Regions from separate parts of the Effusibacillus consociatus genome, predicted to be linked through region 1. Evidence: predicted binding sites of a transcription regulator. Region 1 holds the regulator's gene; each other region holds the start of a gene.
The links. The regulator LexA, encoded in region 1, represses DNA repair genes until DNA is damaged. The targets are predictions, from matches to a motif close to CGAACATATGTTCG.
Positions count from the first base shown of each region.

Region 2: ACFO8Q_RS04815 (YhjD family protein) is a predicted target of LexA. The motif match lies at 1,274-1,287, and genes of this name have one in related genera.
Region 3: ACFO8Q_RS10230 (SPL family radical SAM protein) is a predicted target of LexA. The motif match lies at 1,068-1,081, and genes of this name have one in related genera.
Region 4: ACFO8Q_RS15435 (DNA polymerase IV) is a predicted target of LexA. The motif match lies at 1,199-1,212, and genes of this name have one in related genera.

Region 1 covers NZ_JBHSHC010000016.1:58,021-61,131, reverse strand. The annotation lists gene ACFO8Q_RS03225 (DUF456 domain-containing protein) at 1-288, shown strand, start outside; gene ACFO8Q_RS03220 (LysM peptidoglycan-binding domain-containing protein) at 308-622, opposite strand; gene lexA (transcriptional repressor LexA) at 805-1,422, shown strand; gene glnA (type I glutamate--ammonia ligase) at 1,509-2,810, opposite strand; gene ACFO8Q_RS03205 (MerR family transcriptional regulator) at 2,952-3,111, opposite strand, start outside.
Region 2 covers NZ_JBHSHC010000028.1:51,702-54,812, reverse strand. The annotation lists gene ACFO8Q_RS04830 (hypothetical protein) at 1-177, opposite strand, end outside; gene ACFO8Q_RS04825 (DinB/UmuC family translesion DNA polymerase) at 316-723, opposite strand; gene ACFO8Q_RS04820 (Y-family DNA polymerase) at 654-977, opposite strand; gene ACFO8Q_RS04815 (YhjD family protein) at 1,003-1,257, opposite strand; partial or broken gene ACFO8Q_RS04810 (diadenylate cyclase) at 1,429-1,583, shown strand; gene ACFO8Q_RS04805 (hypothetical protein) at 1,799-2,137, opposite strand; gene ACFO8Q_RS04800 (sensor histidine kinase) at 2,233-3,111, opposite strand, start outside.
Region 3 covers NZ_JBHSHC010000086.1:51,900-55,010, reverse strand. The annotation lists gene ytvI (sporulation integral membrane protein YtvI) at 1-403, shown strand, start outside; gene ACFO8Q_RS10235 (GNAT family N-acetyltransferase) at 420-905, shown strand; gene ACFO8Q_RS10230 (SPL family radical SAM protein) at 1,098-2,084, shown strand; gene ACFO8Q_RS10225 (LysR family transcriptional regulator) at 2,059-2,934, opposite strand; gene trxA (thioredoxin) at 3,065-3,111, shown strand, end outside.
Region 4 covers NZ_JBHSHC010000112.1:106,842-109,952, reverse strand. The annotation lists gene ACFO8Q_RS15450 (SIR2 family protein) at 1-276, opposite strand, end outside; gene ACFO8Q_RS15445 (DNA-binding protein) at 384-770, opposite strand; gene ACFO8Q_RS15440 (hypothetical protein) at 906-1,061, opposite strand; gene ACFO8Q_RS15435 (DNA polymerase IV) at 1,256-2,509, shown strand; gene ACFO8Q_RS15430 (YolD-like family protein) at 2,526-2,855, shown strand.

The sequences.
Region 1 (3,111 bases):
GCCGATTGGGTTTCAAGTGTCTTGGGGATTAAACGAGCGGGTGGCTCCAAACAAGCAATTTGGGGATCCGCAATCGGAATGCTGATCGGGCCGTTTGTGATGGGGCCTTTTGGGATCTTGGCGGGTCCTGTTGTCGGAGCCATGGCTGGTGAACTAATTCGGGTGCAAAAAGCGGGTCAAATTGCTCGAGTCGGGTTCGCATCGTTAATCGGATTTATTCTCGGAACCTTGTCCAAACTGGTACTTGTTCTACTCCAAATTGTTTTGTTTGCAATCCGGATTTGGTAATCCAAGGTGAAGCGAAACGTCAAAAGACAGGAAGATGAAGTACCGTTCCGATCTGAAGATTCCCCGATTTCAAACGGTTCGCCTTCTTTATGTAATAAATTGCTTCCTGTATATCTTTCCCTTGGTAATTTTCATTCGCGATGGACCAAAGAGTATCGCCAGGTTGTACAACTACCACAACCTCTTCATTGCTGCCATATGCCTCGTTTCCCCAAAGAAGGTTAAGTCCAATCCCCACAAATAGAATTGCGATCAATCCAATAAGCAAAACTTGCACTTTCTTCTGAGGCTTCCGCTGAATATTCTCGCCCAGAATATGGTTATACGTATACATAAACAAATCCCCTTTCCCGAACATTCGTTCTCGATTATCTTCATCATATCCAGAACGTTAGTTCGTGTCAATACAAAAATCGAACTTATGTTTGTATTTTTTTCCACCACATGATATAATTCGTTTATAAGAGTCTATGAAACGTTTCCATTTCTAGTACAGTTAGGAGAGAGATTTTGGCTATGAAGTTGTCCAAACGCCAACAACAGATTCTGGATTTTATTAAAGATGAAGTTCGCAAGAAAGGGTATCCCCCTTCCGTGCGGGAAATTGGGGATGCTGTAGGCCTTGCGTCAAGTTCGACTGTCCACGGTCACCTTGCACGGTTGGAGCAAAAAGGTCTTATTCGACGAGATCCGGTTAAACCCCGGGCGATCGAAGTATTAGGCATGGAGACTCCTGCTGTACAACATGACCTCTCCGCTGTAATGGTACCCATAATTGGAAAAGTAACTGCCGGAAGCCCAATCACTGCCGTCGAAAATGTCGAGGACTACTTCCCTCTCCCGGCTAGCATGGCAGCTGATGGTGAGCTATATCTTTTGACTGTTGAAGGAGACTCGATGATTGAAGCAGGGATTCATGACGGTGACCTTGTGATCGTTCGAAAACAACAGACCGCACGAAACGGGGAAATTATCGTTGCGATGACGGAGGATGATGAAGCGACCGTTAAGCGTTTCTATAGAGAAGCGGATCACATCCGTCTCCAACCGGAGAATTCCTCAATGGAACCTTTACGCTATAAAAACGTAACGATCCTGGGAAAAGTAATCGGTGTATTCCGCTACGTATCCTAATTGATTTCTTTCAAGATAAAAAGCCCGTCCCGACAACTTGTCGGGGCGGGCTTTCATTTTTGTTGAATATTTCGATTCAGGCAGGTTTAGTAGGTTGCAAGGTATTGATCACGTTCCCAATCATGAACTGTCGTACGGAACATATCCCATTCGATCAGTTTGGCCTCAACGAAGTGGGTGACAGCATGTTCGCCAAGAGCAGAACGAATCACATCATCAGCGAGAAGTTCATCCACAGCTTCCTTCAAGGAACCAGGCAGAGAGCGAATTCCAATTCTTTCACGTTCCACTTCGTTCATCACGTAGATGTTGCGGTTAACCGCATCCGGAAGCGGAAGTTCGTTCTTAATACCGTCAAGACCTGCTTTTAACATAACTGCAAGCGCGAGATACGGATTGCAGGCAGGATCCGGATTGCGAACTTCAATACGCGTAGAAAGTCCACGAGAAGCAGGGATACGCACGAGAGGCGAACGGTTTTTTGCAGACCATGCCACATAGCAAGGTGCCTCATAGCCCGGAACCAAACGCTTGTAAGAATTCACTGTCGGATTTGTAATTGCGGCAAAGCCACGTGCATGAGCAAGGATTCCAGCCAGATACTGCCTTGCTGTTTTAGAGAGACCGAGCTCATCAGTCTCATCATAGAATGCATTTTCTTTTCCTTTAAAGAGGGACTGATGGCAGTGCATCCCGGATCCGTTGATTCCAAAAATCGGCTTCGGCATGAACGTAGCATGCAATCCGTATTTACGAGCAACTGTTTTCACGACCAGCTTAAAGGTCATGATGTTGTCAGCTGCGGTTATGGCGTTTGCATACTTGAAGTCGATTTCATGCTGACCGATTGCCACTTCATGGTGAGAAGCCTCAATTTCAAAGCCCATGGACTCCAGAGTTAACACGATTTCACGACGGCAGTTTTCACCCAGATCGAGCGGAGCCAAGTCAAAGTATCCGCCCTTGTCGTTCACTTCCATGGTCGGATTGCCGTTCTGGTCAAGCTGGAACAGGAAGAACTCGGGCTCCGGACCAACGTTCATCGCGGTGAAGCCCATTTCCTTTGCTTCAGCCAAAACTTTTCTCAGAATACCGCGCGGATCGCCTGCGAACGGGGTACCATCCGGCATATAGATATCACAGATCAAGCGAGCCACTTTCCCGTGTTCAGTTTCCCACGGGAAGATTAACCATGTATCGAGATCCGGATACAAGTACATGTCAGACTCTTCGATGCGTACGAAACCTTCGATGGAAGATCCGTCAAACATCATTTTGTTGTCAAGAACCTTGTCCAATTGTGAAATTGGTACTTCCACATTCTTGATTATTCCGAGCAGATCAGTAAACTGCAAACGGATGTAACGAACGTTTTCTTCCTTAGCCATGCGTACAATGTCGTCTCTGGTGAAATGACGATTCAAGGTGGATCCCCCTTTGCATATGTAACAGCGGCAATTTTACCGCTGCAAAATAACACCGATATCTTTTGCAAAAATCAGATAGATATCTTTTACCGAATTATGATATCAGTGGAAGAATCTGGATAATTCTCCCCGAATCAATGATCCGGACACTCCCGGACGACCATGGATGAAGAGTTCTTTTTTCAGGAGCTCATGCAATTCTTCATCTGAAAGATCCTTCATCCTCTGTACTTCTTCCTTAGCTTCTTCCTTAACAGGCAAT
Region 2 (3,111 bases), on a different contig from region 1:
TTTCTTCGGAGATACTTGATGAACACCGTCATCGCTTTCAAGCTGCAGTTTTCCGTTCTTCAGGATGGGGCCCCCTTCCCATATCACATTCTGAAATGGATCAAACAAGGTCACCCTGATTTTGCGGCCATGTTCCAATGCTTCCTGTAGAAGATAGTTCAGTTCGTACCATTTCATCTTCGGACAGCATAGGTTGCTTCCGTTTTTTTGATTCCTGCTTCGAACGTTCCATGAGTTCCCTGTGTTCCGGCAGCACGAGCCGCATCGCCTCGAAAATGTTGCCGTCGATAATTCGCATGGTTTTCCCCCTGTCCGTTACATATAGTGGCCGCCGATCTTTTTGCTTCTGTCTGCCAATTGCCCCGCTTGTTTGAGGCTGATGGCCCGCATGATACTCGTTTCCCCGTATTTTGCCCGAATGTCATCCATCGCTTTGGATAGGCTGTTGCGTTTTATCACATCGTCTACCAACGAGAGTTGAAGTGCATTCGACTTTCGCAGCAAATCAAGTGAAACGGTGACAGCTCTCACACCGTCCCGGGTCCACCAGCGGTCCAGCAGGTGGAGCAAAAAGGGGTATAACTGATTCGCTTCATCCGAATAAAAGTCGATTGTTTTCGTTTTAAAAAATCCGCCCTGAAGTCCTTCGTAAGTCAACCCGAGCCCCACACGCCTGCCTTTCTGTCCTGCAGCCCTTGCTCTTCGACAGACCTCATCCAGCAATTCCAGTATGACAACGGTAACCTCCTCACGCTTATAAAAGTCTTTGGGCAGCGCTGTAACGCTTCTCCAAGCCGCATGGCATTTTCGATTCCCGCTTTCTTGGCCGTAGGCGTTGCCGCTAAAATAATACCCGATCTCAGCTGAGGATCACCGGATACCACCAGCGCCGGGTCGGTGGAGTCATCGTATTCGTGCCGATCCAATGCAAATTCAGGCCGGGAAGCTGCCTCACATGACGCATAAAAGCTTTGCATGTCGATGAGACCATAGATCCATTGATTACCTCTCTTCCCCCACCCATCTTCTCAGTAACCCCTGCATCTCAGCGTCCAGCATCGACCGCATAAAAACAACTTCATGCACACGTCCGTTCCATCGGTATTGGATCCAGATATCCAGAGGCCGGTTGTGGCGTTCAAGTATGGAAATGTCTTTTTGCCGGAGCTGCTGTTTCAACCCTCGCATCTGTTGGGAAATTTGCTGTTCAAATATTTCAAGTTCGAGAATCTTGCGAATCACAGCCGTGACACGCATATCGCACCCCCAAACACGAATATATGTTCTGGTATGGGTATTATAATCTCTTCGTTTGGATATATGCAAACAAATGTTCTCTGGAAATAATTTCTGGTGTGAAGCAGGATTACGGTAAAGTCCGGAACCTCTAAAGTGTATCGTCTGCTAAAGACGTTATGGGTGCCAGGACTTGTTTCAGCAGCTAACGTTCTTCCGTTCTCGAATGCCATGACAGATGGGAAAAGCTAGGGACTCGTCATCGTGCTGCGATGGGATTGATCGAGCGAAGCGATTCTCTTGTGCTGGTCGTTTCCGAAGAGAGCCCGATTAATTCGGTGGAATGACCGGAGGCACCGGAACATACATGCCGCATATACTAACCGAGGGTGGTATCAGGAAGGAAGGTGATCCCCAAGATGGAGGATTACATCTGTCTGGAATGCGGCAAGTTCTATGATGGAGATGAGGACCGCCGCCAAAAAAATGTTTGTCAGGAATGTGAGGAAGCGTCCGACAGCTAAAGCCCCATTACGCGACGATTGCGTAATGGGGCTCTTTATTATTGACCGGTGCTGCTGCCGGGACTTTTCGATTCAGTGCCGGAACTGCTGTCCTTACTGCTGTCCTTACTGCTGTCCTTACTGCTGTCCTTACTGCTATCCTTGCCGCCGCTGGCCGGCGATTCGGCTCCGCTGCTGCTGTTTCCGCCAACCGGGTTGCTTTGACCGGCACCAGGTTTTTCTTCCTTTGAAAACGGTGAAGAAGGATTCAGGTCAACCCCTTTTTCCTCCTTACCGGTCGAATCGGCGGGTTTCGTGCCTGTACCTCCTCCAGAGCAAGCTGTAAGTCCTCCCCCCGCCAGTAAGGCCGCAAGAGTAACCACCATCAATTTCTTCACAGATACCTCCCCTTTCGCTTCAGGATCGTTATCTTGCACATCTTCATGTTATCTGCAAAATATAACCATTCCATTAGCAAAAAGGGATTGATCATTTATCCTTTTATTAAAAATTTATGATCCTGCTGATCGGTACCGATTTCGTCAACAGTGGGCATCCAAAGAGTAAAAGTCGTTCCTTTCCCCAACTCGCTGTGAACCGATATTTTGCCTTTATGGAGTTCCACCAGTTCTTTGACGATGGCAAGCCCCAGTCCGGTTCCCTTATTGGATTTCGACCGTACACGATCTCCTTTGAAAAACCTTTCCCAAATCCGCTCCAAATCGTCTTCGGCAATTCCGGTTCCTGTATCCGCCACCACGATTTTCAGTTCGTTTCGTTCCCGGGCGGCAGTCAATTCAATCGTACCGTTTTCGGTGAATTTGATCGAATTATTCACCAGATTCTTGAGAATTTGCATCACCCGGTGCTTGTCCGCATAAAGTTTAGACAGGTTTTCACCGGCGGACACTTTCACTTGAACATTCTTTCTCTCAGCCTCCTGGCGAAACGAAAAGGCTACCTTCTTCATCACTTCCGCAATATCAACCGGCGCTTTAAACAGAGTGACTTCCTTGTTCTCCAGTTTGACGAGATCCATCAGATCGTCCACCAGACGATTCAAATGCAGGGTCTCTTGGTACATCACGTAAAGATACTTTTCTCTCGCTTCCTCATCTTCCACCAACCCGTCTTGCAGCGCTTCCAAAAATCCTTGTATCGCCGTAAGCGGGGTGCGGAGCTCATGTGAAATGTTGGCGAGAAAATCACTGCGGACCTGTTCCAACCGGATGCGATCCCTTTCCACCCGTTCGAGTTTTTCGGCCAGCGTATTAATGGTTTGAGCCAAATCCCCTATCTCATCGGGGTCTTGAATGTGAACTCGCTTGCTGTAGTTTCCCATTCCAATCTCTACGGCTGTTTGATCAATTTT
Region 3 (3,111 bases), on a different contig from region 1:
GGCCGGGCTGCTGATTCTGCATGTTCCGTACGCTTTCTCGTTGGCGCTGTTGGCCGCTTTTCTTGACATTCTTCCTTTGTTGGGAACCGGTACCCTGTTTGTGCCGTGGGCACTCTATTCCCTGTTTACAGGTGATACCCGTCTTGGTGTAGGCTTGTTGATCGTGTATGGTTTGATCGTGATTGTTCGTCAGGTGATGGAGCCGCGCATCCTGGCCAATACGATTGGGCTTGATCCGCTTGCAACCATCGTGGTGATGTATGCGGGTTATACCGCGGCGGGATTCATCGGATTGCTGCTCGCCCCTTTCATTCTGATCGCTTTCCAATCGCTGCTCAAAGTCCGCATGTTTGATTTGATCATTGGAGCCGGAGACAGGAAAGGACCGCCGGTTCGCCGGTAATCGAGGAAAAGTCACTATGATTGAATTGCGAGAATTGGGGCCCGAGCATGCGGATGTACTTCACCGGCTGCTCCGGATCAGTCGGACTGGCTTCGATGGGTACTTGGCGGAAGAAGTTCTGGGATGGTCGATCTCCCGGCTTGTATGTCTGGGGGATCAGATTGTCGGACTGATCCAGGTTCGGAAATTGGACTCGGAAAAAGCGTACGGAGTTCTTGGTACCTGGCTTGTGCCACAAGTGTGGGGAACGGGAGTGAATCAAGCTGCCAAAGAGGCAATGCTCCGCCTGGTTTTTGAAGAACGGACGGATGTGGATCGGGTGTATTTTTGTATTGAGGAAGAGAATGTGCGCTCGCTTAGGGCGGCGGAAAAGCTTCGGTATGTGAAGAAAATTGGAGAAGAAGACGTGCCTTGCGAGCTGGTGGATGATTTGCGTGATGTCTCGGGGACACAGCGAAGATGGTATGCAATTATGCGTGAAAGTTTCATAAGATGCGGGTGAAAGGACGCTCATGGTAGCGTTCTTTTGTTTTTGATCCATGTATGCGAAACAGGAAAGATTTGCAGGCATAGATCACGGTTTTTACGGAAATTACCTGCCAAGTTGGATAAAAGTGTACTGGAAAGTGAGTTGAAGGATGTGTTACTATACGAATATATGTTCCGAACGCAAGTTCGTACAATGGAGGATCTTATGAGCAATCGCCGCCTGTTCAAGATCAAAAGCAAAACAGTGCTGAATCGCGTTACAACTCCCGCGATGCCCTTCACCTGGTCGATTAATCCTTATCGTGGTTGTTCGCACGGATGTGCATTTTGTTACGCCCGAAATACTCATGAATTTATTGGCATGAGTGCAGATGATTCGTTCCGTACCCATTTGTTCGTGAAAGAGGATGCTCCGGCTGTACTGCGTCGGGAACTGGCAAAGGGAAAGTGGAGGGGAGGCCGGGTTCAGGTCGGCACAGCGACCGATCCCTATCAACCACTGGAGAAACAGCAGGAACTCACGAAACAAATTTTGGAGGTTCTCGCCTTCTATCGTGTTCCAACTTCCATCACAACAAGATCCCCCTTAATTCAGCGGGACATCGAGCTGCTGCGGGAGTTGAACCGTTATGCGGATTGCTCTGTCCAGATTTCAATCAACACATTGGACGTTAAAATATGGCGTTCGATCGAGCCTGAATCGCCACACCCTCAGGCAAGGTTTGACACAGTAAAGAAATTGCGGGAAGCGGGAATCCGAACGGGGATCTTATTGGCGCCGGTTCTTCCGTTTTTAACAGATGATGTTCCGATGTTGAAGCGGTTGGTTCAGTCTGCCCGGGAATCTGACGCTTCATTTGTCGTTCCTTCGATCTTGCGGCTGAAACCCCAAGTCAAGCAATGGTTTTTCGGGCAGCTGGAAGCCCATTTTCCGGAAACCGTTGCTTCCTACCGCAATCTTTACAAAGGAACCTATGTGGAGGAGAGGTATGCAAAGCGCTTCCAGGAAAAAATGGGCCCGATCCTTCAACATTGGGGCTATACAAAAGAATTTTTTGCCGATGGAGATGATGTTTATCCTGGAGTCGCTTATAGGCAAAGCGCCAAAGTGCCGGCAGAAGAGAAAAAGGAACAGTTGTCCTTCGAATCGATCGCTTTTCGTCCCATTAAACCTTCGGAACAAAGGAAATAAACTCTTCCACCGTCTGGTCCAAAAGTTTGCGATCTCTGTAAAGAAGATATAAAGACCAATCAATCTGGGGCATGTCTGCAATCGGAACCGGCACCAACTCTCCCCGTTCGAGTTCGGGTTTTGCAACCAGTTCCGGCAGGAAGGTAATAACACCACCGCTGGCCGCAAGTGTTTTAGCCGCTTCAACGGGTGATACTTTCACCAGTCCGCGTGGCGGGTGCCCAATTTCCTGTGTCAAGGTCGACAGAAAGTCTTCATAGCCCGGTCCCCAATTGACCATAGCCAGCTGCATATTCTTTAAATCAGCCAAACGGCAGGACTCGGAACGGGTTAGTGGATGTGCAGGAGACGCGAAAGCGAGAATGGGTCCCTGATAAACTTGAATCTGCTTAATGCCAGCTCGAACAGGAGCCGAGATCACGAAGCCGACTTGTACCACATCGTCCAAGAGCATCTGCAGGACCTGGTGAGAATGCCCCGTATACATCACGATGTCCACGTCATGCTCCAGAGTGAAGGAATGGATCACCGGAGGGAGCAGATACGCTCCAATTGCAGCAGTGGCTCCTACTGTTAAACGCCGAACCGGATTTCCTTCCAAGCGGACAGCCTCTTTGCCTTCTTGCAGAACTTCTAAAGCCCGTTGGACATACGGCAGAAACACCTCTCCCGCTTTCGTCAACTCCACCCCTCGCGAGGTTCGATCGAAAAGGGATTGTTCCAATTCGGTCTCAAGAGATTGTATACGAGCGGAAACCGTCGGTTGGGAAAGCCCAAGGCTTGCTGCCGCCACGGAGATACTCCGTTCCCGGGCAACCCTTTCGAACACCAGTAACGCTTGCATATCCATAAGATCACCCCGTTAAAACTGAAAAAAGCCAATTCGATAAGATGATAGCATATTTGTCAGCACGATTACAGAATGATGCCCGCGAAAGAGAGTATACTTGCAAGAAGAAGGGAAAAAGGAGTTGATCATAATGGCAAACCTACGCAATCTTACTTCTGCCACATTTGACGAAACCAT
Region 4 (3,111 bases), on a different contig from region 1:
AATAGTATTGAAATCCCTTTCTATTAAATCAGCAGTACAGGTCATTAGATTGTTTTTTGTTTTACTTTTATGTTGTTCCAAGAGCACTTGAGCAGCCTTGGTTTCATATTTTTCATACGCATAATCCGAGGAGTCAATCATCGATGCGAAATGTCTCAATAAATCGGGCCAATTTTCGGTGGACAGATACCTCAAAGGTAAGCCTGATCCAACGAACAAAAAAGGCAGTGATTCAGATTGCTTTAGAATTTCCTCCAACTGTTTGTTTGCATCCATTCTGGCCACCCCTCGTTCTTCAAACCTACTTTATACAATACAGCTTTATGTAAAATTTTGAAAGATAGGAAGTGGATAATGGTTAAATTTACTTAAATGGCCCTCTTTTATTTTTTTCTATTGTAGGAGATTGCAGCATTTTGCAACCGATTGAACAGAGCATTAACAGGTACCCTATATGTATCTCCGAATTTCAATGCAGGGATCTCCCCTTTGGCTGCTTTCCTCAGAACGGTTGAGTAGACCATCGGGCCTAGTTCTGCGTTTAATATCTCCTGGACCTCATACAAATTTACAAACTGGGTAGCCAGATCGATTTCCATTGGATCTACAGTCGTCTTATGTAGCTGCACTACTTTGGAGAGCAAGTATCGATTCAGTTTCTTTATCTCCGGATCAAGCTCAGCATCCTTATGAAGGATATCCAGCATGGTGGAATAATCGACTCGGAAGAGTTTTGAGAGTTGGTCTGCTGTACAGTAAATAGGCGTCATCTGGAAAGCCTCCTCTTCGAAGACTTTCGTCAACCGGTAGTGAGATGCCTGCAAAAAAAGAGGCCGTTTGGCCTCACTTCTTTGTTTTATAAACCGTATTAAGGAAATCTCGAAGAGTTTCGATTTCTCTATGGTTTAAGATAATACATTTGAAGGAACGTACCCTTCTTCTTCTAAACTATCCGCTTCAAAAATAATCACTTTTTGTCCGACATCATATTCATCGATGTAAGTTGCAACTTTTGCACCTTTCCAGGTATCAAGTACAACAGATTTGGAATCCCTTAACACGTGATCCTCTCCTTTCTTCAATCAATACGTTTTATTCAAACTATCCCCTTTTTATGATTCTTCTTGGCTTCTCTCCGCTTTCTTTCCTTCGCCTCCTTTTCCGCTAAAATTTCCTCTCTATTTTTTACCATTGAATACAAACGTACGTTCGGAATATAATACAAAACACACGTTCTTGAATGGGGATGAGAGTGATGAAATGGATTTATGGTCTCATCGACATGCAAAGCTTTTATGCGTCATGTGAGGCAGCTTCCCGGCCTGAATTCGCATGGGCACGCCGCGAGAATGACGACTCGACTGATCCGCCGCTTGTCGTGTCCGGTGACCCGGAGAGAAGATCCGGCATTATTCTGGCGGCAACGCCCACAGCCAAGAGAGCCGGTATCGAAAATGCCATGCGGCTTGGAGAAGCGCTGCAGCGCTGTCCCGGGGTGATCGTTGTCAAACCCCGGATGCAGTTCTATCTTGAAACCAGTGTTCGCATCCAGCAGGTAATTGAATACATGTTTCCGCTGTATGAACAGTTCAGCGTTGATGAAGCGTTTTTTGCTTTCCCCCATCCGTCAGCGCTGTTTCCCGATCCGGTCGACGCTGCCTGTGAATTAAAGGGGGCTATTTGGGATTTGTTTCGGATTCGCTGCCGGATTGGCCTTGCACACAACAAATGGATGGCAAAAATGACAAACAAACAGGCGAAAACACATCCGGACGGGATTGTCTGGTGGACAGAACGGGATGTCCAAACGAATCTCCACAGTTTGTCCGTCTTCGATATGTGGGGACTGAAGCGCCGGGCAGAAGTTCTGTATTACGAATTCGGCGCTCGAACAATTGGAGATGTTGCACAAATCCCGGAAGTTAAACTGCAACGTCGATTTGGGGTGTGGGGGACGGTGATCCACCGATGGAGTCACGGTCAGGATTTTTCTGCGATGAATCCTGATTCCTATGATGTGCCTCATAAGGGAATCTCACATCGCACCACTTTGCCCAGAGATTTTTATAAGCGTACAGAGATCATTATCGTCATTCAAGAACTATTGGATGAGGTCTGTCGCAGAGCGAGATCTGCAGGTCAGAAAGGCCGGCGTGTGGGTCTCGGCTTGACTTATGAATCACTTCAGGGCGGATTTTACAAAGCGAAAACGCTTAACTTTTGTTCCAATGAATCCCATGATCTGTATCCGTTTTTACTGGAGTTACTTGACAAGTGGTGGACCGGTGACGGTGTGCGAGCCGTCAGTGTTTCACTTGATCTTCTGCAAAAGTCGGATGCACTTCAACTGTCGTTGTTTGAAGATGTGATAAAAAGGAACAGTTTGTCCAAAACGGTTGATGACATACGAACAAAATACGGCGAGACCAGCATCATGCGGGCCGTCAGCCTCCAGGAAGCTGGTCAATTGTTAGATCGGAGCAAAAAGATCGGCGGACATTACATGTAGAAAGGAGTCAAACCTAATGCGAATTACCGACGGCAACATTTTTGAAGCGATGAGACTCGTATTGCCAGAACACAGAGAACGGATGGAAACAATGAAACGTGAGCTGCAGCGGCAAGAGAAACCAGTCCTCAGCGAAGACAAACTGGCGGAGATGAGCGTTCTACTCAGCGAAGCAATTCAAGACGATAGGCTCACTATACTGACCGTGTATCACCCATATGGCAATCAAGAGGTTCGGTTGTATCCGCAGCGAGTAGACCAAGTCACCAATCGGCTGATTGGCGTGGATCCCTTCGGCGACCCAGAATCCGTAAAACTTTCGGATATATTGGATGTAACAATGTAACACTATCCTCATGGAAAAAGAAAAACCAAATTCAGGGTGATCTAATGAAGCCGCACGATGTTATAAGGCTTATGGGTCGGTTCACAGACCAAATAATCGAAGAGGATGATTGGCGCTCAACGAAATGGAAGTGCTCCAAGTGCAAAACAGAATATCACTTCGAACAACCGGCTCCTAACCCGGCCCCATGTAGTTGCGGAAGCATCTTCTTTGAAAAGTGGGAATGAGTATGTGTCGTAACGACATTGACCCGCCT